Regions from separate parts of the Pseudomonas sp. SA233 genome, predicted to be linked through region 3. Evidence: riboswitches for the same ligand, from Rfam matches in the RefSeq annotation. Region 3 holds a riboswitch; each other region holds the start of a gene.

Region 1 (6,985 bases), 1.8 Mb from region 3:
GCGACGTCGGCGGCACCGTTGGCCACGGCCTCCATCAGGCCGAGCGGGTTGTCCACCTCGACCATCCTGGCCAACGGGTAGCGTTGTTGCAGCACGGCCCGTTGCGGCGAACCGCGTACCAGGGCGATGCGCATGCCATCCAGCGCCATGGCCTGCGGCGGTGATGCATTGTCGCCACGGGTGACCAGCACCCGTGGGCTGACCAGGTAGGGACGGGTATAACGCAGTTGTTTCGAACGGTCTGTGCTGTAACCCAATGCGCCGATCATCTGCGCATCCCCGCGTGCCAGGCGCTCGATCATTGCTTGCGCCGACGGGCTTTCGACCGGCTTGAAATGCAGCCCCGTGCGCAGCGAGATCTGCTTGAGCAGCTCGAGGGTGATGCCGCTGGGGCGGTGCTTGGTGTCGTTGAAGGTCAGTGGCGCCAGCGAAGTGTTGACCAGCACGCTGACGTTGGGGTTGGCAGCTATCCAGGCTTCTTCTTCGGCGGTCAGGGCGGTGAGGTGGCGCTGCAGCAGCAGGCTGGTGTTGCCACTGCTCCAGCGGCGCAGGATATTCAGGCGTTCGCTTTCGCTGATACGCGCCAGCGCCTTGTTGACCAACTGTTGCAGACGCGGGTTGTCACTGGCCATGGCAAAGGCAAACGCGCCAGGGGCAACCTGACAGAAGTGGTCGATCTTCAGTGTGCCCTGGTAACTCTTGCCAATCGCGAAGTCGGTACTGATGGCATCGCCCAGGTAGGCGTCGGCCTCGCCCAGTTCGACGGCGGCCAACCCGGCCAGGGTCGAGCGATACAAGCTCAATTGCGCCTTGGGGTACAGGCTGCGGACGCTGCTGGCCGGCAGGTAATGATCGACCATGGCCAGGCGCAGGCCCGCGAGGTCGGGGGTGTTCTTCAGGCTGCGCCCCTCGCGGGTGACGATGACCGGCAGGTCGTCGGCGTAGCTTGAACTGAGGCTGAGCTGGGCATCCGCTGCCTCGAAGGCGTTGGAGCTGCCCAGCAGGTCGATACGGCCGTCGCGTAGCGCAGCGATGGCTTCGTGGCGGCTGTCGTAGCGTCGTACTTCAATGGTGGTGCCCAGCTGTTCAGCGATGATACCTGCGTAATCGGCGCTGAGGCCTTCATAGTCGCGCTGGCTGACATTGATTTCCAGCGGTGGGTAGTCGGGGCGCGAACTGCCAAGTACCAGGTGCTGGCGTTGCTGGAGCCATTGCCGCTCTTCGCTGGACAGCGCGAGCGGGGCGGCGGCGCTGACCGAGCGTGCCAGCAACTGGCGGGGTTCGCTGTTGGCCAGCAGCGCGCCGGAATTGGCCAGGCCGATGACCAGAAGGGCGCTTGCCAGCAGGCGCTTCATTGCCACCGAGCGCTCAGTAGACGCTGTTGCGCTTGGCCAGGTCGACCATCTCAACCAGCGATTCGGTCTTGAGCTTTTCCATGATGCGGCCCCGGTAGGTGCTGATGGTCTTGGCACTGAGGTTCATGCAGGTGCCGATATTCTTGTTGTTTTCGCCGCGCGCCAGGCGTCGCAGCACTTCCATTTCCCGGTTGGACAGGCTGTTCAGGCGCACCGGCTCGCTTTCCAGCGAGTTGCTGTTGACCGACATCTGCGGAAAGGTCGAGTAGCCCTTGACCAGGGCCTTCAGGGCAAACAGCAACGCTTCGTGGTCTTCTTCCTTGGTGACAAAAGCGCCGATGCCAGCATCCAGGCAGCGCCGCACATACAGGTCGGTGGCCTGGCCGGTCAGCACCATGATCTTGGGCGCCGGCTCCAGGCATTGCAGGCGCTTTATCACTTCCATGCCATCCAGGCCGGGCAGGCCGATGTCGAGAATTACCACATCCGGTCGCAGGTCGCGGGCCACCTGCGCCACCTCGCTGCCATTGCCGACCTCGCCGACAACACGGAAGCGCTCGCGTTCGAGCAACAAGCGCAAGGACAGCCGGACGATGGGGTGGTCGTCGACGATCAGCACGGTAGTCATGAAGAAAACTCCTGTCAGGATGTGGTCCGCTTCCTGGATCACTCAGGAATACGTCTGCAAGTGGGGTTATCGGAAGCGCTGCACGATACGACCATTCCCGAAGTTTGGTAATGCCGAGTATAGAAGTGTTGAAAGTCCACGTGCTTGTTGTTGAAAAGTCCTACAAAAAGTGGGAAAGACATCACCCTGGCAAAGCGGCGATGCCTGTTTTTGTAGTCGTCATGCGCAGGCGGAGTGTGATTTGCTCACGCGCTGGGTTGAGGCGGGGTTGTTGGCCAGTGCCTGGCCGACCCGTGTCGGGCGTGCCACCAACTGGCCGGTGCAGTTCGGGCAGCGGCCCTGGAAACGGGTTTCGGCGCAGGTGCGGCAGAAGGTGCATTCGAAGGAGCAGATCAGCGCATCGGGGCTGTCACCCGGCAGGTCGGTATCGCAGCACTCGCAGTTTGGGCGTAGGTCCAGCATGGGCATGACTCCTGTTTGCAGGCGGGAAACCGGAGTCTGCTACGCCTGCGGCGAACCTGGCAATGCTCAGTCGCCAGGGCGATACAGGTGGGCGTGCCCGGCGCGATACAAGGCCGATTCGGCAAACGGTGTGTCGCCCAGCACATGGCCCACAAGGATCAGCGCCGTGCGCCGGAAATCCTTGGCCGCGACGCGTTCCACTATATCACCGAGGGTACCGCGCACCCAGTCCTGGTCCGGCCAGGTGGCACGATGCACCACCGCCACCGGGCAGTGCGTGCCGTAGTGCGGCAGCAGTTCTTCGACGATACGCGACAGGTGCTTGACCCCCAGGTGAATCGCCAGGGTGCTGCCATGGCGCGCCAGCTCGCCCAGCTGCTCGCCGGGCGGCATCGGCGAGCTGTCACCATAGCGGGTGAGGATAACGGTCTGAGCTACCTGGGGCAGGGTCAGTTCGCAGCCGAGCAGGGCGGCGCTGGCCGCCGTGGCGGTGACCCCGGGGATGATCTGGTAATCGATGCCCAGCGCCTGCAGATGGCGGATCTGCTCGCCGATGGCGCCGTACAGGCTGGGGTCGCCACTGTGTACCCGAGCTACATCCTGGCCTTGCTCATGCGCACTGCGCATGGCGGCAATGATCTGTTCCAGGTGCAGTTCGGCGCTGTTGATCACGGTCTCGGCCTGGTGGCCCTCAAGCACGGCGGCCGGCACCAGCGAGCCGGCATAGATGATCACCGGGCACTGGCGGATCAGCCGTTGGCCCTTGACCGTGATCAGTTCCGGGTCGCCGGGGCCGGCGCCGATGAAGTAGACCGTCATGGAAAGTCCTTGCAGGAAAGAGGGGAAACGTTCAACAGGCCAGGGCGAGGGTAGCCGGGCCCAGTACCTGGCGTGTCAGCAGCAACCTGGCGGTGCCAACTCGCTGGCTGGCCAGGGCCAGTGCCGCACTCTCCGCCACGCCCCAGCAGCCACAGTGGGCATGGGCAGCGGCGGAACGGTGGCTGAGTCGGGGTTCGTAGGGTTGCAACTGCGCGGTATCGTACAACACCAAAGGCAGACCGAGGCGTTCGGCCAGTTGCTGCAAGCCGGGTTCGTCGGCCTTCAGGCTGATGCTGGCGATGCCTTGCAGGTCAGCCAACGCCAGGCCCTGGGTGGCCAGGGCCTGGCGTAGCAAGATTTGCAGCGTATCCGCCGGGCAACCCCGACGACAGCCGAAACCGGCGTAGAAGGCAGGCATCAGGCCTGGCTGGAGCGCCGGAACAGCCAGGCGCTGAGCAGGCCCAGGGCCAGCCAGAATGCGGCGTTGGTCAGCCAGGAGGCCACTTTGAACTGGGTTTCCAAGGCGGCGGGGGCCAGGCTCTCGTGCACTTCGGGTTGCGGCGCACCGATCACATGGGGAATGACCAGCAGCACAGCGCCCAGCGCCCTCAGCAACCAGTGGCGAGCGAACACCAGCAGGGCCAGGCCCAGCGCGGTGGCACTGGCGGTGCCGATCCACCAAGCCTGGCGTTGCCCCAGGTCGGCTGCGGCAGTACCTGGCAGTTCCGGCGGCAGGCCCAGGGTCGGGGCCAGGCAGAACACAGCGAAGCCGGCCAGGCCCCAGAGTGCGCCGGTGCCGGCTCGCTTGGGTTCACGCAGGCTGTACAGGGCGGTGAGAATCAGGGCGAAGCCGACCGCGACTACCAGGTTGCCGCCGGTGGTGGACAGCACTCGCTGCCAGCCGTCTTCAGGTGCCCAGGCTTCGGCGCTGTGTTCATGCGCTGCCACTTCGCCAACATGCTCGTGCTCGGCAACGGGGGCCGAGGATTCGTAGGTTTCTGCCTCGAGAATCAGTGGGGCGACCCAAAAGCTCTGCAGCAGGGTCAGCAGCAAGGCCGCCAGCAACCCGCTGAAGCCCGCGGTGCGGGCAATGCGTGTGATCATCGGGCGTACTCAGTGGCAGGGGAATGCGGCGCTGTGGCGGGTGTCGTGGGCGGCGTTGTGCACGGCCTCGATGTGCGAAAAGCCGGCGAAGTACACCAGACACAGGCCCAGCAGGCTGGCGCCGATGGCGATGACGACACGCTGGCTGAGGGTGACGGGGGTGGTAATGCTGTGTTGCTTGGCGCTGGTGACGGGCATGACGCGTTCCTCTGCTTTTTGTGGGCAACGGGCAAGCGCGGCAGCCCCGAGCGTGGCAGCCCAGGGGAATGCAACAGCGCCCGCCCACCGCGGGGTGTTCATGAACGCCAGGCCGGTCTCCGGGCTTGCGAGGAGGAGCCAGGCTCCTGGAAAGCGTCACCTTCCCATGCCGGGGATCAGGCACAGTGGTACAGACGCTTCGCTCGCTTACCGTTGCGGGGGCAGCACCGGCCTTGTCCGGCCCTGCTGGAGGGCCTGTGACGCACCGGTTTCCCGTTTCACCCCCATCGGGGGCACCTGAACGCGAGGCATAAGGAGACCATGGGGCGGGGCTGGCGTCAATTGCCCTGATGGTAGGGCTTTGGTTTTGCAGTGCCTGGGAGATCGAGCGCCGCCCGCGCGGCGCTTCGCGGCACAAGGCCGCTCCTACATCTGTTTCGGGCCAGTTACTCCTGTGAGTTCACCTCTGTCCGTCTTGTTTGTTCCATTCCGATATCGAAGGGCGCACGACTGCTCCTCATCAATCTTCAGCCAAGCACCAAGGCGGCAACCCACTTGGCACAGGAGTAATTGGCCGGAAACAGATGTAGGAGCGGCCTTGTGCCGCGAAGCGCCGCGCGGGCGGCGCTCGATCTCACAGGCGCTGAAAAGCTCAAGGCATGCACACTCAAGCCCTCATGTAAGCCGGTTCGGCCTGTAGTGGTCTATGCCGTGAGCATCCCCCCGGTCAGCCCCGGGCAAACGCCGCCAGCTTCTCGCCATCCAACCGGTAGCGCACCCACTCATCCTGCGCTTCGGCCCCCAGCTTCTGATAGAAGCCGATAGCCGGCTCGTTCCAGTCCAGTACGCTCCATTCCAGCCGTCCGCAATTCTTCGCCACCGCCTCGCGGGCGATGTGCCGCAGCAATTGCCGTCCGGCACCGTCGCCGCGCTGCTCGGGCGTTATGTACAGGTCTTCCAGGTAGATGCCGTTGCGCCCGAGCCAGGTCGAGTAGCTGTAGAAATACACGGCAAAGCCGATTGCCCGGCCATCGCGCTCGCACATCAGGCTATGCACGGTGCTGCCCTCGCCAAAAAGGCTGTGCTCGATATCGGCAACGCTCGCGATCACCTCGTGGCGGGCGCGTTCGTACTCTGCCAGTTCGGTGATGAAGGCAAGTATCTGCTCGGCGTCGGCGCGAACGGCAGGACGGATGGTGAGGCTCATGGGACGGCTTCCTTGATCTGATGGTAGCGGTACAGCGATGTGTATCTACACAATTTAGTGAAACTGTATCGGTCGCAGAGGAGAGCGACTCCGTTAGTGTGACAGCACCCATAAAAAAAGTGGATTGCCTGCCATGCTTGCCTCTGCCGACCTGCTGACCGCCTTCGTGCTGTTCGCCTTCGTGTCTTCCATTACTCCTGGCCCCAACAACACCATGCTGCTTGCCTCTGGGGTGAATTTCGGTGTGCGTCGCTCGATCCCCCACGCCCTGGGCATCAGTGTCGGTTTCATGGTGATGGTGCTGGCTGTCGGCCTGGGCCTGGGCGAGGTGTTCAAAGCCTGGCCGGCGCTGTATACGGTATTGCGTTACACCGGTGCCGCCTACCTGCTGTACCTGGCCTGGAAGATCGCCACCTCCGGGCCGGTCGGCACAGCTTCGTCCAGTGCCCGCAAACCGCTGGGCTTCTGGGGAGCAGCGGCATTCCAGTGGGTCAACCCCAAGGCCTGGGTGATGGCAGTCGGGGCAATCACCACCTACACGCCGGCGCAGGGCTATGTGACCAACGTCATTGTCATTGCCGCCTTGTTCGCCCTGGTCAACCTGCCGAGCGTCGGGGTGTGGGTGATGTTCGGCAGCGCCCTGCGCAACTTGTTGCAGAACCCGCGCTGGCTGATGCTGTTCAATGTCCTGATGGCCTTGTTGCTGGTGATTTCACTGTACCCGCTGCTGTTTGTAGAATCAGCGTTTTCCTGACCCCGCGAGTACAGTAAGCCGATGCAGTTGATCCCCTGGTCTCACGAATGCGCCGAAGGCTTCACCCTGCGGGGCTGGCGAACCCCGGCCAGTGGCAAGCCGTTGCTGCATTTTCTGCACGGCAACGGCTTCTGCTGCCTGGCCTACCAGCCATTGCTGATGCGCCTGGGCGAACATTTCGACCTGTGGCTCAGCGATGTGCAGGGCCATGGTGACAGCGACCATGGCGGGGTGTTCCGTGGCTGGAACCGGACCGCTGCGTTGGCGGTGGAGGCTTTTGCAGCCGGGCGAGGCGAGTATGGTGACGTACCGCGCTTTGCCGTCGGGCACAGCTTCGGTGGCGTGCTCACCGGCCTGATCCTGGCCAGTGAACCGCAACTGTTCGCGCGTGCCGTTCTGCTCGACCCGGTACTGTTCAGCCGGCGCATGCTGGGCGTGATGGGGATGGCAGCCCTGGT
Region 2 (6,985 bases), 810 kb from region 3:
TGGTAGGCACAATTGGACTCGAACCAACGACCCCCACCATGTCAAGGTGGTGCTCTAACCAACTGAGCTATGTGCCTGTCGTGTGGTGCGCATTCTACCCATTCCAAAAACCCTGTCAACACTTTTTTTCGCGCTAACCTACTGAATCTTAAACTCTTTATAGAAAAGTGCTGGCGGGGACCGAGTAAAGGATTTTCAACGGACGACTAGCGGGTGTTTATTATTATTGATAGCATCGGTACATTCGTTAAAAATATAAAACACGAGGTTCCTGCAGCATGGCTAACACCCCCTACCCCCAGTCCTACTACGCCGCCTCGGCCAACCCGGTGCCGCCACGTCCGGCGCTGCAGGGTGAGGTGGAAACCGATGTGTGCATCATCGGCGCCGGCTACACCGGTCTGTCCAGCGCCCTGTTCCTGCTGGAGAACGGCTTCAAGGTGAGCATCGTCGAAGCAGCCAAGGTCGGCTTCGGCGCATCGGGCCGCAACGGCGGCCAGATCGTCAACAGCTACAGCCGCGACATCGACGTCATCGAGCGCACCGTCGGCCCCAAGCAGGCCCAACTGCTGGGCCACATGGCCTTCGAAGGCGGGCGCATCATTCGTGAGCGCGTGGCCAAGTACAACATCCAGTGCGACCTGAAGGACGGTGGCGTGTTCGCTGCCCTCACCAGCAAGCAGATGGGCCACCTGGAGTCGCAAAAGCGCCTGTGGGAACGCTTCGGCCACAACCAGCTGGAGCTGATGGACCAGAAGCGCATCCGCGAAGTGGTCGCCTGCGACAACTATGTGGGCGGCATGCTGGACATGAGCGGCGGCCATATCCACCCGCTGAACCTGGCCCTGGGCGAAGCCGCTGCGGTCGAGTCGCTGGGCGGCATCATCTATGAGCAAACCCCGGCCGTACGCATCGAGCGCGGCGCCAACCCGGTGGTGCACACCCCGCAGGGCAAGGTCCGCGCCAAGTTCATCATCGTCGCCGGCAACGCCTACCTGGGCAACCTGGTGCCGGAGCTGGCCAGCAAGTCCATGCCATGCGGCACCCAGGTGATCACCACCGAACCGCTGGGCGACGAACTGGCGCGCACCCTGCTGCCGCAGGACTACTGCGTCGAGGACTGCAACTACCTGCTCGACTACTACCGCCTGACCAGCGACAAGCGCCTGATTTTCGGTGGTGGCGTGGTGTACGGCGCGCGTGACCCGGCCAACATCGAGGCGATCATCCGTCCGAAGATGCTCAAGGCCTTCCCGCAACTGAAAAACGTGAAGATCGACTACGCCTGGACCGGCAACTTCCTGCTGACCCTGTCGCGTCTGCCACAGGTTGGCCGTATCGGCGACAATATCTACTACTCCCAGGGCTGCTCGGGTCACGGCGTGACCTACACCCACCTGGCGGGCAAGGTGCTGGCCGAGGCCATGCGTGGCCAGGCCGAGCGTTTCGACGCCTTCGCCGGCCTGCCGCACTACCCGTTCCCGGGTGGCCAGATGCTGCGCGTGCCGTTCAGCGCCATTGGGGCCTGGTACTACAGCCTGCGCGATCGCCTGGGCTTCTGATGTAGGCAGGGCTGGCCTCTTCGCGGGTAAACCCGCTCCCACAGGGACATCACTGGACCTGAGGGCAGCGGGTTTCCTGTGGGAGCGGGTTTACCCGCGAAAGGGCCGGTACAGACAAAGCTATTTGTTCAGGCTACTCACAGCCTGCTTCGCCGCAATCTCCTGCCCCGCCCGGGCCAGTTCATCGGCAGCCTGCAACCAGCGCTGGCGGTCCACCTGGGCTGGCAGCTGCCGAGGTGGCTGCACCAGCACCGCCCAGCTCCCAAGCTTCGCCCACGCCGAGGCAAAGTCATCGAACGCCATCAACTGCCGGCGGTGCATGCCCGAGCGCAACAGCACCCGCTGCTTGTAGCGGTCGTAGCCGATCAGCACGGCGTAGCGTGGCTCGCTCCACCAGGCCGAACCATCCTCGTAACGCAGCAGCACCGGGTTGCCCGCCGCCACCTGGGTCAACAGCGCGTCCAGCTGCTTGTCCAGCGGATACACCACCATGCCGTAGTCGCGCGCCACCCGGGGGATGCTGGTGTCCAGCGCCTCGGCGCCCTGCGGCAGGTTCAGCGGCTTGTCCAGCAGCCCCGGCGTGATCGGAGCCCCCTGTTGCGACAGCACTGCCGCCAATGCCATGGCCCCGCTGTGGTTGGCGTTGCCACGGTAGAACGGCACGCTGCTGATCTCGACCCGCTGCGGCAGGCCCTTGAGGTTGCCGGAGGGTGCGCTGGCGCAACCGGCCAGGCTGGCTGCAACCAGGCAGGCAGCCAGCAGCCGACGAGGGATGGTCTTGAAGGAAGGTTGCTGCATGGACACTCGCTTGCTCCAACGCCGGGCAGGCAGCGCCCGGCTCTGGCCACCGATCATAGGTCGGACAGCGGCGCGGGTATAGTCCGACACCGCTTAGGAGCAAATCGGACCAAGCAATAGACCTTTGGTCAATGGAACGTCACAGGCGAAAGACTAGACTAAAGCAGTGTCTGGAAGGCCAGCGTCGGCGACCGAGCGCGGCCCGTAGAGATGGAGGCACAGATGAGCCTGACCATGGCAATCCTCATGCTGGTTGGCATGTGGCTGAGCGTTGCAGCCGCCATGCTATGGGGTGTACTGCGTATCGTGCGGCGTCATTCCCACCACCACCTGCCACCGCAGGCCCCCGCCAAGCCACAGCCTGTGCGCCGGTCGCGGCGGCATGCCGGGGTGCACTGATTCAGAGATTTCCGAGGCCCATTCGCGGGTGAACCCGCTCCCACAAGGTCCTCCACTGCCTTCAGAAACGGCGGGGACCTGTGGGAGCGGGTTCACCCGCGAACGGGGCGCAAGCGCCCCGCTTTTTCACATCAACCTTCAGCCGCCTCACGCTTCAACCGTGCCCGACGGGCCAGGATGTTGAGGATCTCGATCGCCGTCGAGAAGGCCATGGCCGCGTACACATAACCCTTCGGTACATGGGCGCCGAAACCTTCGGCGATCAGCGTCATGCCGATCATGATCAGGAAGCCCAGGGCCAGCATCACCACGGTCGGGTTGTCGTTGATGAAGTTGGCCAACGGGTCGGCGGCCACCATCATGACGATCACGGCAGTGATAACGGCAATGATCATGATAGGCAGGTGCTCGGTCATGCCCACGGCGGTGATGATGCTGTCTACCGAGAAGACGATGTCCAGCAACAGGATCTGGAAGATCGCCGCGGCAAAGCCCAGGGTAACCGTCGACGACACCTTGGCTTCTTCCTTGGCCCCGTGCGGGTCGACGTTCTCGTGGATTTCCTTGGTCGCCTTCCACAGCAGGAACAGGCCACCGGCAATCAGGATCACGTCCTTCCAGGAGAAGGCATTGCCGAATACTTCAAACACCGGGTCGGTCAGCTGGACGATCCAGGCCACCGTGCTGAGCAAGGCCAGGCGCATGACCAGGGCCATGCTGATACCGATACGGCGCGCCTTGGAGCGGTATTCCACCGGCAGCTTGTTGGTCAGGATGGAGATGAAGATCAGGTTGTCGATGCCCAGCACGACTTCCATGGCCACCAGCGTAGCCAGGGCAACCCAGGCGGTAGGGCTAGCGACGAGTTCCAGCAAGTATTCCATTGTTCAAATCCTGCAGCAGCGGTTGGGGGTCAGATTTCCTGGGTGTCTTCTTTGTTGTCGGCGTCCTTGGGCTTTTGCCCTTCGCTGCCGATGGCCTCGCTCAACGCCTGCTGTGCGGCCTTGTTGGTGTCGTCGATTGCCTGCTTGGCCGACTGCGCGGCCTGGTCGAGCATCTGCTGGGCGGATTTCTCGGCCTGCTCGCAACCGGCCAGGGTGAACAGGGCCAAGGCCAGCACCAGCGGCGTGCCGATGGATTTTAGTTGCAGCATGGGTTCCTCGCTTTCATGTTCCGGCGGCGCACACGGCGCCTGATGGAGTCGCATTCTAAAGAGCGCAACACATCCGGAAAATTCGTATTTTCAGCGGTTATACTTCGGTTTTTACGAATCCGGAACGATACCGATGCTCAACTATCGGCAGTTGCACTACTTCTGGGCCGTGGCCAAGACCGGCAGCATCGCCCGCGCCAGCGAACAGTTGAACCTGACCCCGCAAACCATCAGCGGTCAGATCAGCCTGTTCGAGCAGACCTATGGTCTGGAGCTGTTTCAGCGCGTGGGGCGCCAGCTGGAATTGACCGAAACCGGGCGCCAGACGCTGATCTATGCCGAGCAGATGTTCCAGCTGGGAAGCGAACTGGAGGCCATGCTGCGGGCCGGCCCGCAGGAGCAGATCCTGTTCCGCGTGGGTGTGGCGGACGTGGTGCCCAAGTCCATCGTCTACCGCCTGCTGGCACCGACCATGGAGCTGGACGACGTGCTGCGCATCAACTGCCGCGAAGACAAGCTCGAACGGCTGCTGGCCGACCTGGCGATCCAGCGCCTGGACCTGGTGATTTCCGACAGCCCCATGCCCAGCCACCTGGACATCAAGGGTTATAGCCAGAAACTGGGCGAGTGTGGGTTGAGCTTCTTCGCCACCCCGGCGCTGGCACAACGCCTGGAAGGCCCCTTCCCCGCCTGCCTGCAGGATGCGCCATTGCTTATCCCCGGGCAGGAAACCGTGGTACGCAGCCGCCTGCTGCGCTGGCTGGGTGAGCAGCAGGTGCAGCCACGGATCGTGGGCGAGTTCGATGACAGTGCATTGATGCAGGCATTCGGGCAGTCGGGCAGCGGCATCTTCGTTGCGCCCAGCGTGATCGCCGAGGAAGTGTGCCGCCAGTACGGCGTGGAGCTGATCGGGCAGACCGAGGCGGTGCACGAGTCGTTCTATGCCATTTCGGTGGAGCGCAAGGTCAAGCACCCGGGGATCGTGGCGATTACCGAGGGGGCGCGACGAGAGTTGTTTCATTGGTAGCAGGCAGATTTGACGCCTCCCGCGTTTCAATGGTCATATGCCCGCCAGTTTCAGGTGCCCTGCGCCGCCGCGCGCAGGGTGAAACGGGAAGCCGGTGCGTCGTGTTGCCCACGACAAGTCCGGCGCTGCCCCCGCAACGGTAAGCGAGCGAACCCTTCGAGATACCACTGTGCACTTGCATGGGAAGGTGAAGGTTTCATGCCCCTCGCAAGCCCGGAGACCGGCCTGGAGCTTCACTTGGCAACCCGCGGTGGGCGGGCGCAGGCCGGTATCCGTGCGTGCGCCTGCGTGCACGGTGCGCCTTTGCGTGTTTTCCACCGGGATCCATTCATTCCTGCAGTAGTGGAACGACATGTCCCGTATCTTCAAGCTTCACCCCTTGGCGGCCTGCCTGGCCGTTTCCCTGCCGGCCCTGGCCGATGACCTCGAGCGACAACCACTGGCCCTGCCCTCCACGGCCATCACCGACACGCTCGACAGCCACGCCATCGACCTGGCCACACCGACCCAGGCTGGTTCGCGCCTGGGCCTCAGCGCCCTGGAGACACCGGCCAGCACCAGCAGCATCAGCGCCGAGCAGATCCAGCAGCGCAACAACCTCACCGTGCAGGACGCGGTGACCCGCTCAGCAGGCATCAGCTACATCGGCTCCCCTGGCGACGGCGGCACGGGGCTGTCCGCCCGCGGTTTTACCGGGCACGGCTCGGTGATGACCTTGTTCGACGGCGCACGCCTGTACACCGGTGCCGGCACCCAGACGTTCCCGGTCGACCCGTGGATGGTCGAGCGCATCGATGTCATTCGCGGCCCGGCTTCGGTGCTGTATGGCGAAGGCGCCACCGGGGCGGTGGTCAACGTGATCCCGAAAAAGCCGTTTGCCGGCGAGGTACGCAACCACCTGCGCCTGGGCTACGGTTCGTGGGACCGCCAGCAGCTCGGCCTGGACAGCGGCGGCAGCCTCGGTGAGCGCCTGAGCTACCGCCTGGCCCTGAACCAGCAAACCGGTAACGGTTGGGTCGACCGCACCCCGTCACGCAGCCTGGCGCTGAGCGCCGCGCTGCGCTTCGATGCCAGCGACGACCTCAGCTTCACCCTCGCTCACGACCGCGGCGATGCGCAGCCTGCCAACTACTACGGCACCCCGCTGATCGACGGCCACTACCGCAGCAGCCTGCGCAAGAAGAACTACAACGTGCAGGACGACGTGCAGCATTACGTCGATGAATGGACCCGCCTGAATACCGACTGGACGTTGAACGATCACCTCAGCGCCAGCAACCAACTGTACTACATCAAGAGCCGCCGTCACTGGCGCAATGCCGAGGAGTACAGCTGGGATGCCGGGCGCCAGCAGTTGCTGCGCGGCAGCTATCTGCAGATCAAGCACAACCAGGAACAGTTCGGCGACCGACAGGCCTTCACCCTCGACCACAGGCTGTTTGGCCTGGCCAGCAAGACCGTGGTCGGCGCCGAGTACAACAAGATCCGCTTCAACGTCGACAGCAACGCGCCCTACAACGATATGGGCGGGGACTACGTCGACCCGTGGCAGCCGCAACCAGGCTGGTTCCACAGCGCCTCGCCGTTACGCCCGCAAACGCTGTCCACCACCCACACCTTTGTCCTGTTTGCCGAAAACCGCCTGCAGTTGAGCGATCGCCTGTCGCTGGTCACCGGCGTGCGCCGCGACCAGAACCACATCGACCAGGAAAAACTGACCACCGACAGTCGCAGCGACCGCAGCCTGCAAGGCGGCAACTGGCGTGCCGGGCTGGTGTTTGCGGTCAGCGACGACCTGTCGCTGTATGGCCAGTACTCCACCAGCGAGGATGGGGTCGACAACCTCATCAGCCTCAGCGCCAACCAGATGCACTACGACCTGACCGAAGCCAGGCAGACCGAAGTGGGCCTGAAGCAGCGCTTCTGGGACGGGCGTGGCGAATGGACATTGGCGGCCTACCACATCGTCAAGAAGAAGCTGCTGGTGGATGACCCGATCACCCACGAGAAGCAACAGGCTGGCCAGCAGACGTCCGATGGCCTGGA
Region 3 (6,985 bases):
CACCTTCGAAAATGAATGTTGACCTTGTTGTTGAAGCCCACGCTTGAAAGCGAAGAGCGAAGAGCGAAGAGCGAAGAGCGAAGAGCGAAGAGCGAAGAGCGAAGAGCGAAGAGCGGAAAAAGTACTGGTATTGATCTCGCGCATAGTCCATTTACGATGGCGACGCTTACTCACCTTTTCGCCCTTACGGCGAGTCACTTTTTGCCAAACGCGGCAAAAAGTAACCAAAAAACGCTGCGCTCCCATCATCCGGCCCCTGCGCTGCGCTCCGGGGTTCCCTCGCGCCGGTCTTGCTCCCGGGAGTACGCGCTGCAGGCCCCATCCATGGGGCCTCAGCGCTTGACGGGCATCCATGCCCGTCACCTCCCTCCGCAAGACCTCTGCTCGGCCTCCTGAAGTCGCGAAGATCAAGATCAAGAGCAAGATCAAGAGCAAGAGCAAGAGCAAGAGCAAGAGCAAGATCAAGAGCAAGAGCAAGAGCATGCAGGTCTGGTGGTGACTCAATGCGCCAGTGAGATGCGCTGCTGTTGCAAAGGTGGCGTCGGGGCGAGACCAAGAATCAGATTTAACACCTTTCTTGTAGGCCGTTTCCCAAAGATATTCTTAACACCTATTCTCCGTTGCGCGCGCCAAATGCGGCCTCTAGTCTCGGCATGTCGTTGACCTTCAATGACCGGGTTAGCCGCCCGAAATCGTCAGACACCGCAGTTGAGCAATACCGAGTAATCGGCATTGACGCCTTATGGCGGCTGTGTGTGGGGCACCTGCGGGTGCGCCGGGTGCCTGACGTCCCGGTTGGCTAACCCACGTACAGCTGCCACCATACTGTTTAGCCGCGGCTGGTGGTCGTTCACTACGACAAGAGCCTCGAATGACCGCCGAGGACTCGAAATACACAGACGGCAAAACCGGAGCCGCATATAACTGAAAGGTTTAGCAGGGGCTCTGTGGGAGCGGGCGCGCCCGCGAACACCGGCGCAGCCGGTGCCAGCCACCGCGTTGGATTCTTCGCGGGCACGCCCGCTCCCATAGAAGCCACGTCGCCCGGCCCGAGCCGAAGTTGCTTCAAGCCTGCTTGAGCAGCAACGCCACCCCCGGGAAATACTGCCCCAGCTCGTTGTGCAACTTGCGGTAGGCATACGGGAAGTACCAGGCGATGGCACAGGCGGTATGTTTCTGCAGATCGTCGACCAGGTCCTGCAGTTCCTCGGGGCTGGCATGCTGGCCAGCCTTCCACGGGCTGATGAACAGCGCACCAGCTTTCAACTGGCTGGGGTAGGCCACCTGGCGCGCGAGGGCAGTGGTCTGCTGCAGGGCGTCGGCCATGTCCAGCCTCGCGATTCTTGGCCAGCGCTGACTGACACTGAGGTACAGCGCTTCATCGGCACTGCTGATCGACAGGTCGCAGCGCCCTTCGTGTTCACCTTCGTCGCGCTGCTTCTTGCCGGCAAACTGCTGCAGCGCCGCCAGTTCGGCTTGCCAGGCCGCTGCGGCAAGCAGCCCCGTATTGGCGGCGGCGCCATGCCAGTAAGGTGCTTCGGCATCGCCGGCAAACTGGTTGAAGCGGTCGATACAGTCGCCCCAGCGCTCCAGCACCGGGGCAAGAAACTCCAGGCGCGGGTTGTTGATGATCTGGCCTCGCATGCTGCGCTCTCCTGTTGTAGTTGTGATCGCGTTCAGCTGAAAGTGATGGCTATGTGATATCACTGTATTCAGTGTGGCACAACCAGGTGAATTGGCCATTACCCAGGCGGAGCCTGTTCGGCTGCAAAGCGGCCCGCTTCGATTGACGCTCCCGGTGCAACCCTCTAACCTTCGCGCGTGTTTCAGGTGCCCTGCCAGCCCCGACTGGGCAGGGTGAAACTGGGAAGCCGGTGGGTGCCAGCATGGCGCGATTCCGGCGCTGCCCCCGCAACGGTAGGTGAGTCGCGGCCGCGCAGGGCCACTGGGTGCCAGCACCCGGGAAGGCGCGCAGGCCTGGGCCAAGGCCCGCTCACAAGCCCGGAGACCGGCCTGATACTGCCAACGGCATCACGGAGGGTGATGCGCGGTGCACCGTGGCGTACGGCCACGGCCCCTGCGCGTTCTCCGTCTGCCCGCCTTTTACCTGTCGCCGCGTTGCCGTGGCGACAGCCAGCGGAGAACCCTGATGAGCGAATCCACCGAACGCGACGAACGCCACCTGGCGCGCATGCAGCGCAAGAAGGCGATCATCGACGAACGCATCGCCAATTCCCCCAACGAATGCGGCCTGCTGCTGGTGCTGACCGGCAACGGCAAGGGCAAGAGCAGCTCGGCCTTCGGTATGCTCGCGCGCGCCCTGGGCCATGGCATGCAGTGCGGTGTGGTGCAGTTCATCAAGGGCCGCAACAGCACCGGCGAAGAGCTGTTCTTCCGCCGCTTCCCCGAGCAGGTGCGCTACCACGTGATGGGCGAGGGCTTTACCTGGGAAACCCAGGATCGCCAGCGCGACATTGCCGCCGCCGAAGCAGCCTGGGCCGTTTCGCGCCAGTTGCTGCAAGATCCGAGCGTGCAGTTCGTGGTGCTCGATGAACTGAACATCGCCCTCAAGCACGGCTACCTCGACCTTGACCAGGTGCTGTCCGACATCCAGGCCCGCCCACCGATGCAGCATGTGATCGTCACTGGCCGTGCCGCGAAACCCGAGATGATCGAGCTGGCCGACACCGTTACCGAAATGGGCATGCTCAAGCACGCGTTCCAGGCCGGTATACGTGCACAGAAGGGCGTGGAACTGTGAGCCAGCCGCGCCATTGCCCTGCCGTACTGATCGCGGCACCGGCCTCTGGTCAGGGCAAGACCACCGTCACCGCCGCGTTGGCCCGGCTGCACCGCAACCTTGGGCGCAAAGTGCGGGTGTTCAAGTGCGGCCCCGACTTTCTCGACCCGATGATCCTTGAGCGAGCCAGCGGCGCGCCGGTGTACCAGCTCGACCTGTGGATGATCGGCGCCGATGAAAGCCGCCGCCTGCTGTGGGAAGCCGCCGGCGAGGCCGACCTGATCCTGATCGAAGGGGTGATGGGGCTGTTCGACGGCACGCCGTCCAGCGCCGACCTGGCGCGCCACTTCGGCGTGCCGGTGCTGGCGGTGATCGACGGCACGGCCATGGCCCAGACCTTCGGCGCGCTGGCCCTGGGCCTGGCACGCTACCAGGCGGACCTGCCGTTTGCCGGTGTGTTGGCCAACCGGGTGGGCAGCCTGCGCCACGCGCAGCTGCTGGAAGGTAGCCTGACCGAAGGCCTGCGCTGGTATGGCGGCTTGTCCCGCGAGCGCGGTATAGAGCTACCCAGCCGTCACCTGGGGCTGGTCCAGGCCAGCGAGCTGAACGACCTGGACGCTCGCCTGGATGCCGCTGCCGAGGCGCTTGGCGCCAGTTGCGATGCCGCCTTGCCGCCGCCAGTGACCTTTGCCGAACCCGAGCCGCAAGCCACTACCGCCTCGTTGACCGGTGTGCGCATTGGCGTGGCGCGGGACGAGGCCTTTGCCTTCACCTATGGCGCCAACCTCGACCTGCTGCGCAACCTGGGCGCGCAGCTGGAGTTTTTCTCGCCGCTGCATGACCGCGAACTACCAGCAGTGGACAGCCTGTATCTGCCGGGCGGTTATCCCGAACTGCACCACCACGCCCTGGCCGGCAATGCGCCGATGAGCGAGGCGATCCGTGCCCATCACGCCCAGGGCAAACCGTTGCTGGCCGAGTGCGGCGGCATGCTGTATCTGCTCGATGCCCTGACCGACGTGGCCGGCGAGCGTGCCGAGCTGCTCGGCCTGCTGCCGGGCGAAGCGACCATGCAGAAGCGCCTGGCTGCCTTGGCCCTGCAGGCGGTGGAACTGCCGGAAGGCACCCTGCGCGGTCACACCTATCACCATTCGTTGACCAGTACCGTACTGGAGCCGATCGCACGTGGTCTGAGCCCCAACGGCGGGCGTGGCAACGAAGCGGTGTACCGTCTGGGTCGGCTGACGGCTTCCTACGTGCACTTCTACTTTCCCTCCAACCCTGATGCGGCGGCGGCGCTGTTGCGACCATGAGCGAACACGCCTACAGCGACGCCGAGCGCGCCGCGATCTATCGGGCCATCGGCGAACGCCGTGACATGCGCCATTTCGCCGGTGGCGAGGTAGCCCCGGAACTGCTGGGCCGCCTGTTGGCTGCCGCGCACCAGGCGCCGAGTGTCGGGCTGATGCAGCCCTGGCGTTTCATCCGCATCACCCGGCGCGATTTGCGTGCGCGCATCCAGGCGTTGGTGGAAGCAGAGCGTGTGCTTACCGCCGAAGCCTTGGGCGAACGCTCCGACGCCTTCATGAAACTGAAGGTGGAGGGCATCAATGACTGCGCCGAGTTGCTGGTGGCCGCCCTGATGGACAACCGCGAGCCGCATATCTTCGGCCGCCGCACCCTGCCGGAAATGGACCTGGCATCGCTGGCCTGCGCCATCCAGAACCTGTGGCTGGCAGCCCGTGGCGAAGGCCTGGGCATGGGCTGGGTGTCGCTGTTCGACCCGCAGGCGCTGGCGGCGCTGCTGGGCATGCCGACCGGGGCCAAGCCGGTCGCGGTGCTGTGCCTGGGGCCGGTAACCGAGTTCTACCCGGCACCGATGCTGGTGCTGGAAAACTGGGCCGAGGAACGGCCCTTGAGTGAAATGCTCTTTGAGAACCAATGGGGAGAGCGCCAATGAGCGTGGCCTTGCTGACCGTGGCCGGGGTGGCCCTGGATGCCTTGCTGGGCGAACCGCAGCGGCGCCATCCGCTGGTAGCCTTCGGCAACATGGCCAGTAACCTCGAGCGCCGCCTGAATGCCGGTGGGCGCGGCTGGCGCAGCCACGGGGTGAGCGCATGGTTCCTGGCTGTGGTGCCGCTTACCCTGGTGGCACTGATCCTCTCCTGGCTGCCGTACATCGGCTGGTTGGTCGACGTGCTGGCGCTGTACTGCGCCGTCGGGCTGCGCAGCCTGGGTGAACACGTGTTGCCAGTGGCCAGTGCCTTGCGCCAGGGTGACCTGCAAGAAGCGCGGCGCCGTGTGGGCTATTTGGTCAGCCGCGAAACCCGCGAACTTGACGAGCCTGCGGTGGCCCGGGCGGCCACCGAGTCGGTGCTGGAGAATGGCAGCGATGCAGTATTCGCCGCGCTGTTCTGGTTCGTGGTCGCCGGCGCGCCTGGCGTGGTGCTGTACCGCCTGAGCAACACCTTGGACGCCATGTGGGGCTACCGCAACGAGCGCTTCGAACGCTTCGGCTGGTGTGCGGCGCGTGTCGATGATGTGCTCAACTATATTCCCGCCAGGCTGGTGGCGTTGACCTACGCGCTGCTGGGCAAGACGCGTCTGGCCCTGGCCTGCTGGCGCAAGCAGGGCCCGCTGTGGGACAGCCCCAATGCCGGGCCGGTGATGGCCGCCGGTGCTGGTGCGTTAGGGGTGGAACTCGGTGGCCCGGCGGTGTACCACGGCGAGCTGCATGAGCGGCCACGCCTGGGTGACGGGCCAATGGCCGACGCCGACGCCATCGAGCGCGGCTGGGGCTTGGTGCAGCGCGGTGTATGGCTGTGGCTGCTGGTGATCTGCCTGGGGGCCTATATCAATGCTTGAACACGGAGGCCGCCTGCTGCGGGCGGTACGGCAATACGGCATCGCCCGCGAGCAGTGGCTCGACCTGTCCAGCGGCATTGCGCCATGGCCTTTCCCGATTCCACCGATCCCCATGGAGGCCTGGGCCCGCCTGCCGGAGACCGAGGACGGCCTGGAGGACGCCGCGCGTGCGTATTACGGCGCCCGCCAATTGCTGGCGGTGGCCGGTTCCCAGGCCGCGATCCAGGCCTTGCCGCTGCTGCGTGCAGCCGGCAGGGTAGGGGTGTTGACGCCATGCTATGCCGAGCATCCGTACGCCTGGCAACGGGCGGGGCACCAGTTGCTGGAGCTGGATGAAGCGCAGGTCGAGGCGACGCTCGACAGCCTCGACGTACTGGTGCTGGTGAACCCCAACAACCCTACCGGCCGCCGGGTGCCGCGTGAACGCCTGCTGGATTGGCACATGCGCCTGGCCGCCCGTGGTGGCTGGCTGCTGGTCGATGAAGCGTTCATGGACAACACCCCGGCGCAAAGCGTGGTCGATTGTGCCGAGCGCCCGGGGCTGATCGTGCTGCGCTCGTTCGGCAAGTTCTTCGGCCTGGCTGGTGTGCGCCTGGGGTTCGTTGCCGCCGAACGCAGCCTGCTGCTGCGCCTGGCCGAGTTGCTCGGCCCGTGGACTGTCAATGGCCCGACCCGGGTGCTGGCCCAGGCCAGCCTGGCCGACCACGCCGCCCAGCGTGTGCAGGTCGAACGCTGCGCTGCTGCCAGCCAGCGGCTGGCTATGCTGTTGCGCAGCGTCGGCCTGGCGCCCAGCGGTGGTTGCGATCTGTTCCAGTACGTACGCAGCGAGCACGCTGCGCAACTGCATGACTTTCTCGCCCGCCGCGGCATCTTGGTGCGGCTGTTCGAGCAGCCGCAGGCGATACGCCTGGGGCTGCCAGTCTGTGCGGCGGACGAACAGCGCCTGGCCCAAGCCCTGGCGGCCTATCAGAAGGAAACGGCATGACCACCCTCATGGTGCAAGGCACCACCTCCGACGCCGGCAAGAGCACGCTGGTGACCGCACTGTGCCGCTGGCTGTTGCGCCAGGGCGTCGGCGTGGTGCCGTTCAAGCCGCAGAACATGGCGCTGAACAGCGCGGTGACCGCCGATGGCGGTGAAATCGGCCGGGCCCAGGCGGTGCAGGCCCAGGCCTGCCGGCTGCAACCACACACCGACATGAACCCGGTGCTGCTCAAGCCCAACAGCGACACCGGCGCGCAGGTGATCATCCATGGCCGTGCCGTCACCAGCATGAACGCGGTGGCCTACCACGACTACAAGGCCATCGCCATGCAGGCGGTGCTGGCTTCGCACCAGCGTCTGAGTGCTGCCTGGCCGGTGGTCATGGTCGAAGGCGCG
Region 4 (6,985 bases), 810 kb from region 3:
CGCCTGCAGGGCGACGGCGTCACCCAGCTGGCGGCCTTGCACGCCCGCGCTGAAGGACAGCTGTTGCAAGGCGTTGCCGATAAAAGTCTCGGTAATGCTGGCCAGCTTCATCGCATACACCCGGTTGGCTTCCAGGGCGTGGTCGATCAGCAATTGGCGTTGCACCCGGTAGCTGGCGAAATAGCTGGCGCACAGCATCACCACGGCGGTAAGGGCGCAAAGCACCAGAATGAGTGTGCGTAGATCCAGGCGCAGTCCGTGCTTGGTGTGTGGCAATCCTGACCTCGAGTGATCAAAAACCGGCTACGAAATGTTGGCAACATTACGCGTTATGGGCGCAGTGGGGAACTGCGTTCAGGAGCCTGCGTTTTCCAGCGAGTCCAGCTCGTCTTCAACCTGTTGCATGCGCTGCTGCGCCAAGGCCTGCACCTTTGCGTCGCGGGCCGATTCGCGCATCAGGGCAGTGAGCTTCTCGCTCAGGCGCTTGCCGGCCTCGGTGTCTTCCAGGGCGCGGGCCTTGGCCGGGTCCCGGGTGGCCTCGACGATGGTGGCGAACTCGGCATCGCTGAAGTTCTTTTCGCTGTACAGGCGGAACAGGTCCTGGCGCTGGTCCTCGACCGTCAGGTGCTTGCGCAGCACGCCCTGGATGGTCGCCTGCGACAGCTGCGGGTGCGTGCGGCCGAGCAGCGCGGCCATGCGCTCGATGTTGTGCGTGTAGGCATCCTGCAGCGGCAGCTGGGCCAGGATCTGTTCTTCGCGGGAGGGTTTCTGGTCGCAGGCGGTGAGGGCTGCAGTCAGCAGCAGGGGCAACAGCAACTTCTGGAGGCGAGGCATGGTGTGGCCTGGTTGGGCAGTGAGTACTGCCGATTATACGGCAGTTGTGGTCGCCTGATGGATTTTGCGGGCCGCTGCGCGGCACCAGGATTTTTCAGGCAACGCGATACATCAGAACCCACCCCCCAACGGCCATTCCACCGCCAAGCGTATCTGGTCCCCATCCAGCTCCGCCTGCGCCGTATTGCCCCGATGCACGTTATGCCGCAGCGAAAACGCGGTGCCTTTGGCCTTGCCGCTCTGCACCACATAGCGTGCCTCCAGGTCGCGCTCCCAATGCTTGCCCCCCTTGCCATACCCCAGGTAGGCATACCCTCCCGCAGGGTCGACATGGGTACCGTCGATATCGAACCCGCGCACGTACAACGCCGTCAGGTTCAACCCCGGCACGCCGTAGGCGCCCATGTTCAGGTCATAGCGCGCCTGCCACGACTTTTCGTTCGGCGCGTTGAAGTCCGACATCTGCACCGCGTTGGCAATGAAGATCGCCCCTCGCGTCACGTAGTCGAATGGCGTGTTGCCGTCCACCTGCTGCCAGCCCAGGCTGAAACCGTGCGGCCCATGGTCGTAACGCGAGACGAGGCTCCAGGTGGTGTTGTCGATGCGCCCGGACAGCGCCTTGCCGGTGTCGGTGGTGCGGTAAAGGTTGAGGTCGAGGGTGAGGCTGCGGCGCTCATCCAGGGCATGGCTTAGGGTGCTGCCCAGGTAATGCTGGTTCCAGCTGTCCTGGTAACGTGAGGTGTACAGGCTGCCGCTGAAGGCGGCGCCGGGGTTCCACACCACGCCGGCCAGGTCGAAGCTGTTGCCTTGGCGGCCATTGGAGTAGTTCACCACGAAGCCTTGGTCGTGGCTGGATGCATTGCGGTCGGTGTTTTCATTGAAGTGCCCGGCCACCAGCCTGAGGTCGTCGAACTCGGCGTTGTCAAGGAAGAACCCGGTCGCTGTCTCGGGTAGCAGGCGGCTGTCGGATGAACTGAACACCGGGGTCTTGACCCGTTGCTCACCGTAGGACAGCACAGTATTGGCCATGCGCAGTTTCAATGCTGCGCCGGCACGGCTGTATTCGTTCTTCGGGTGCCCCTCGTTATCCACCCCGAGCAAGCGTGCCTTGCCCACGCGCCCGCCACCGCTGTCGAGTTGCACGCCCAGGTAGGCGTGGGCGTCGACCCCGACACCAATCAGCCCCTGGGTGAAACCGGACCGGAAGGTGCCCATCAGGCCATAGGCCCATTCCTCGGCCTTGCCGCTACGTTCATCGCGCGGCTTGTAGGCGTTGCGCCCGGCACTGTTGCGCCCGCCATGCTTGTAGTCGCGCTGGTCGAATACGCTGCGGTTGAGCAGGCTCCAGCGGCCATCCTCGACAAAACCGTTGCTTTGCGATTGGGCGGAGTCGGCCAGCGCAGGGGGCGCGAGCAGGGCGCTGGCGAGCAGCAAAACGACAGGGCGCGGCATGGGCAGAACTTCCTGTTCAGGGGGCGCGAAAACGCAGGATGTGCGCGCCGTCGAAGGGGTCGATGAGGTAATGGGCGTGCACGCCGAAGGTGTTCAGCAGGCGCTCGGGTGTAAGCACCTCGAGCGGTTTGCCGAGGGCGACCAGGCGGCCCTTGTCGAGCACCGCGACGCGGTCGCAGGTGAGCGCCTGGTTGAGGTCGTGCAGGGCCACCAGGGTGGTCACCGGCAGGGCCTGCACCTGTTGCAACAGGCTCAGCTGGTGCTGGATATCCAGGTGGTTGGTCGGCTCGTCCAGCAGCAGCACCTGCGGCCGCTGTGCCAGGGCTCGGGCGATGTGCACGCGCTGGCGCTCGCCCCCGGACAGCGACCCCCAAAGGCGTGCGCGCAGGTGCAAAGCGTCGAGGTCGGCCAGGGCTTGCTCGACGATCACACGGTCTTCCCGGGAGAACGGCGCCAGCACCGACAGCCAGGGGGTGCGGCCCAGGGCAACGGCATCGAACACGCTGATCGCATCGAGGGTGTCGGCCTGCTGTTCGACCAGCGCCAAGGCCTGGGCGACACGGCGGCGGGGCAACTGTGCCAGCGGTTCGCCCAGCAACTGCACACTGCCGTTGCCTGGCTTGCGCAGCCCGGCCAGCACCTTCAGCAGCGAGGACTTGCCGGAACCGTTGGGGCCGACGACGCCCAGGGTTTCACCGGCGACAACGCTCAGTTCGATATCGCTGAGCACGGTATTGCCGGCCAGTTGCAGCCCCAGGTTCTGGCAACTCAAGGGGGCCAGCTGTAGCGCCGTCATGACCGTCATGGGCGCCCCCGGCGGCTGACCAGGATCAGCGCGAAGACCGGTGCGCCGAGCAGAGCCGTGACTACGCCCACGGGGATCACCTGGCCAGGGATCAAGATGCGCGACAGGATGTCGGCGGCAATCAGGAACAGTGCCCCGCCCAGTGCGCTGGCGGGCAGCAGGCGGCTGTGCCCGGGGCCGAGCAGCAGGCGCAGGGCATGGGGGATCACCAGCCCGACAAAACCGATGGCGCCGACGATGGACACCATCACCGCGGTCACCAGCGCCGCGCAGCTGATCAGCAGCAATTGGGTACGCCGCACCGGGATGCCCAGCGACGCCGCCGAGTCGGCACCGAAGGTGAAGGCATCCAAGGCACGGCGATGCCACAGGCACACCAACAGCCCGAACAGTACAACTGGCACGGCCAGCCACACCGAAGGCCAACGTACGCCACTGAGGTTGCCCAGCAGCCAGAACAGGATGCCGCGCGCCTGCTCGGCGGTGGCCGACATGGTGATGAGGAAGGCGGTAAGGGCGTTGAACAGTTGCGAGCCGGCGATCCCGGCAAGGATCACCTGGGCATTGTTGCTGCTGGGGCCGGCTGCCCGGGCCAGCAACAGTACCAAAGCGAACGCTGCCAGGGCACCGATGAACGCGCCGCCGGACATGCTCAGCGCCAGGCTGCCGAAGCCCAGCAGGCCCACCAGCACCGCACCGGTCGAGGCGCCGGCAGACAGCCCCAGCAGGTAAGGCTCGGCCAACGGGTTGCGCAACAGTGCCTGGAGGATCACGCCGCAGGTGGCCAGGCCGGCGCCGCAGGCCGCGGCAACCAGGGTGCGGGGCAGGCGGTAGTTCCAGACGATGCCGGCGTCGATCGGGTCGACCGGGTAGCCGGCCTGCCACAGGTGGTTGGCCAGTACCTGGCCGACCACGCCGGGCGACAGGTTGGTTTCGCCGATGGCGGTGCCGGCCAGCAGGGCCGCCAACAGGGCGGCCAGGGCAACGGCGATGCAGGGTAGCAGGCGCATCATCACTGGGCTGCTTTGCCGCTGGCGAAGGCGGCGGCCAGTGTCTGCAGGCCGCTGAACAAGCGAATGCCGGCCTGCATGGCGTCGGCGTCGAGGATGATGATGCGGTCGTGCTTCACCGCGTCCATGTTGCGCGTCACCGGGTCGCTACGCAGGAATGCCAGCTTCTTCTGGTAGTCGTCGGCGGGGTAGCGGCGGCGGTCCATGCGGGCAATGATCAGCCAGGTGGGGTTGGCCTTGGCCAGGGTTTCCCAGCCTACGGTCGGCCATTCTTCGCTGGACTCGACCACGTTGCGCACGCCAAGGGTGCGCAGCATGAAATCGGCGACCCCCTGGCGGCCCGCCACATAGGGGTCGATGTGCAGGTCGGCGCTGGAGAACCAGAACAGCGCCGAGGTGGCGGACAGGTCCTTGTCGACCAGTTGCGCCTTGGCACTGTCCAGGCGGCCTCTGAGCTCGGCATTCAGGGCTGTGCCACGGTCCTGCACGTCGAAGATTGCCGCCAGCTGGCTGACGCTCTTGTAGATAGTGTCGACCTGGAACGCCTGCAGGCGGGTGCCATCGGCACCCACCAGGTTGTCCTTGCCTTCGCAGTCCGATGGCAGCAGGTAGGTGGGGATGCCCAGTTCATCGAACTGTTCGCGGGTGGCGACCGCCCCCTGGGCACCGACCATCCATTCGAACTGCACCGTCACCAGTTGCGGGCGCTTGCCCACTACCGCCTCGAAGCTGGGCTCGTTGTCGGCCAGGCGAGGCACCTTGGCGTTCTGCACCTGGTACTCGGGCAGCACATTGTTGAACCACAGCGAGGTGGCCGCCAGTTTGTCGCCCAGCCCCAGCGCGTAGAGCATCTCGGTACTGGCCTGGCCAATGGTGACCGCGCGTTGCGGCGCCTGGGCGAAGGTTTGCGGCTTGCCGCAGTTGTCGACCGTCAGCGGGTAGTGGGTGGCAGCAGCCTGGGCCAGGCCGGTGAGGCCGAGGCCGGCGAGCAGGGTGGCAAAACGGGGCAGCATGCTGGGCGATCTCCTATCGGACAGTTCGGGTGAGGAACGCACGGACAGGCATCGCCGAGCCCCAGCTGGCGGCAGGGGCAACACTGATGGCCAATCCCGGACACCCCGCCGGTTGGTGAATGTAGGCCGGCAGGTCTCCTGACTGGTGCGTCATGGCCTGGCTCCGGCCTTCCCGGGTTCGTGGCCCAGTGGCATTGATGGAGCAGGCTCGGCACCTACAGTTGCGGGGGCAGTTCCGTTTGGCCCGAATTGGCGGGCCTGGGATTCCCTATTGATTCCGTGGTGGAAACCGGCGGCCGGCATGGTAGACCATCGTGCCGCCGGGTGAAAACGCTTTTCAGAAGTACTTCAGCCAGGTGATGTCGCGCCGCCGCGCCTTCAGGCGGGCGAACCAGCGCACCGGCCGGTACAGCGAAACTGCCAGCAGCACTGCCCCCAGCCACACCGCGGCGATGCCATCGAAGCCGAAGTAGTCGCCATGGTTGCGGCCGAACAGCGCCACGCTGGCCAGGTACAGCAGCTTCAGTACATACAGGTGCAGCAGGTAGAAGAACATCGGTGCCGCGCCGAACACCGCCAGGGCACTGATCCAGCGGGCCTGGCCGGCGCGTTCGAAGGCGCGCAGCAACAGCAGGCCACAGCCCAGGGTCAGGGCCAGGAACAGCAGCGACGGCGGGTACTTGGTGATGTTGAAGAAGCTCATCAGGGTTTGCGTGACGGTCGGGTAAACGCTCCATGGTGCCTCGCCGTAGCCGTTGACCAGGCGCAGCACGACAAAGCCCAGCAGCGCGATCAGCCCGGCCAGCAGCAGGCGATGCTGGCGTTGGCCGGCCTCGCTCGCGCGGGCGAACCAAGGACCCAAGCCGTAGCCCAGGGCGATGACACCGATCCACGGCAGCACCGGGTAGGAGGTGCGCAGGCGCAGGCTTTCGGAGAACTCCAGCCAGCCCCGGTCATGCAGGATCGCCCATGGCACGTGCAGGGCGGATTCGACCCCGAAGTGCAGGCCATCGAGCAGGTTGTGGCCGGCGATGATGATTGCGCCCACGGCGATCAGGGCGGCACGTGGCAACCACACCAGCAGCGACAGGGCGATCATGCTCACGCCGATGGCCCAGATCACTTGCAGGTAGATGACGCTGGGCGGCAGCTGGAAGGTCCAGGCGAAATTGACCAGGGTGAACTCCAGCACCACCAGGAACAGCCCGCGCTTGAACAGGAACGCCGAGACATCGCCGCGGCCCTGGTGTTTCTCGCCATACAGCCAGGCTGAAAGGCCGGTCAGCAAGACGAACACCGGCGCGCACAGGTGGGCCAGGGTGCGGCTGAAGAACAGCGTGGGCTCGGTGGTATCGATGGCCATCGGGTCACTGACCTGGCGGTGCAGGAAGAAGGTTTCACGAACGTGGTCCAGGAGCATGAACAGGATTACCAGGCCGCGCAGGGCGTCGATGCTCTGCAGGCGCTGGGTGAGCAGGGTGGGGGTGGCACTGGCGCTTGTCATGGGAGGTCGCTGATAGGAATGGATGTCAACTGAAACGTTATCTTATAACTAAAGCGTGACGTGGCGGTAGATGTTTTTGTGCTACCTGTGCCGGCCTCTTCGCGGGTAAACCCGCTCCCACAGGTACCTCACCGTATTTGAATTCTGTGATATCCCTGTGGGAGCGGGTTTACCCGCGAAGAGGCCGGTGCAGGCAGTTCAGATCAGAAGCTGTAATCCACCGTCGCAAAGTACGACCGTGGCATCCCCATCAGCCACTGCTGGCCACTGAACGCCGACTGCACATACTCACGGTCGAACAGGTTGTTCAACTGCAACCCCAGCCGCACATCCGGCAACACCTGCCAGCCGATGTCGGCATCCACCA

What was found. A riboswitch is a leader RNA that binds a small molecule or an ion and turns the genes downstream of it on or off. The one in region 3 is predicted to bind cobalamin.
Region 1: it holds a riboswitch for cobalamin, as region 3 does, so the genes downstream of both, M1D87_RS14525 (CbtB domain-containing protein) here and cobO (cob(I)yrinic acid a,c-diamide adenosyltransferase) in region 3, are expected to answer to the same signal.
Region 2: it holds a riboswitch for cobalamin, as region 3 does, so the genes downstream of both, M1D87_RS09975 (TonB-dependent receptor) here and cobO (cob(I)yrinic acid a,c-diamide adenosyltransferase) in region 3, are expected to answer to the same signal.
Region 4: it holds a riboswitch for cobalamin, as region 3 does, so the genes downstream of both, M1D87_RS09965 (ABC transporter substrate-binding protein) here and cobO (cob(I)yrinic acid a,c-diamide adenosyltransferase) in region 3, are expected to answer to the same signal.

Annotation. Positions count from the first base shown of each region.
Region 1 covers NZ_CP096449.1:3,111,165-3,118,149, reverse strand. Annotated here, with positions in the region: gene M1D87_RS14555 (transporter substrate-binding domain-containing protein) at 1-1,355, opposite strand, end outside; gene M1D87_RS14550 (response regulator transcription factor) at 1,369-1,983, opposite strand; gene M1D87_RS14545 (DUF1272 domain-containing protein) at 2,203-2,445, opposite strand; gene cobM (precorrin-4 C(11)-methyltransferase) at 2,512-3,264, opposite strand; gene M1D87_RS14535 (cobalamin biosynthesis protein) at 3,296-3,682, opposite strand; gene M1D87_RS14530 (CbtA family protein) at 3,682-4,368, opposite strand; gene M1D87_RS14525 (CbtB domain-containing protein) at 4,378-4,566, opposite strand; cobalamin riboswitch at 4,660-4,882, opposite strand; gene M1D87_RS14520 (GNAT family N-acetyltransferase) at 5,294-5,773, opposite strand; gene M1D87_RS14515 (LysE family translocator) at 5,907-6,527, shown strand; gene M1D87_RS14510 (alpha/beta fold hydrolase) at 6,549-6,985, shown strand, end outside.
Region 2 covers NZ_CP096449.1:2,170,106-2,177,090, reverse strand. Annotated here, with positions in the region: tRNA gene M1D87_RS10010 (tRNA-Val) at 1-77, opposite strand; gene M1D87_RS10005 (NAD(P)/FAD-dependent oxidoreductase) at 279-1,562, shown strand; gene M1D87_RS10000 (peptidase C39 family protein) at 1,683-2,417, opposite strand; gene M1D87_RS09995 (hypothetical protein) at 2,583-2,759, shown strand; gene M1D87_RS09990 (TerC family protein) at 2,891-3,643, opposite strand; gene M1D87_RS09985 (hypothetical protein) at 3,673-3,912, opposite strand; gene nhaR (transcriptional activator NhaR) at 4,046-4,939, shown strand; cobalamin riboswitch at 4,975-5,182, shown strand; gene M1D87_RS09975 (TonB-dependent receptor) at 5,292-6,985, shown strand, end outside.
Region 3 covers NZ_CP096449.1:1,357,403-1,364,387, forward strand. Annotated here, with positions in the region: gene M1D87_RS06315 (hypothetical protein) at 353-499, shown strand; gene M1D87_RS06320 (hypothetical protein) at 1,066-1,644, opposite strand; cobalamin riboswitch at 1,812-2,031, shown strand; gene cobO (cob(I)yrinic acid a,c-diamide adenosyltransferase) at 2,150-2,761, shown strand; gene M1D87_RS06330 (cobyrinate a,c-diamide synthase) at 2,758-4,053, shown strand; gene bluB (5,6-dimethylbenzimidazole synthase) at 4,050-4,700, shown strand; gene cbiB (adenosylcobinamide-phosphate synthase CbiB) at 4,697-5,605, shown strand; gene cobD (threonine-phosphate decarboxylase CobD) at 5,598-6,590, shown strand; gene M1D87_RS06350 (cobyric acid synthase) at 6,587-6,985, shown strand, end outside.
Region 4 covers NZ_CP096449.1:2,162,852-2,169,836, forward strand. Annotated here, with positions in the region: gene M1D87_RS09940 (sensor domain-containing diguanylate cyclase) at 1-276, opposite strand, end outside; gene M1D87_RS09945 (DUF2059 domain-containing protein) at 355-834, opposite strand; gene M1D87_RS09950 (OprD family porin) at 946-2,286, opposite strand; gene M1D87_RS09955 (ABC transporter ATP-binding protein) at 2,303-3,091, opposite strand; gene M1D87_RS09960 (FecCD family ABC transporter permease) at 3,088-4,104, opposite strand; gene M1D87_RS09965 (ABC transporter substrate-binding protein) at 4,104-5,114, opposite strand; cobalamin riboswitch at 5,226-5,423, opposite strand; gene M1D87_RS09970 (DUF1624 domain-containing protein) at 5,452-6,618, opposite strand; gene M1D87_RS09975 (TonB-dependent receptor) at 6,822-6,985, opposite strand, start outside.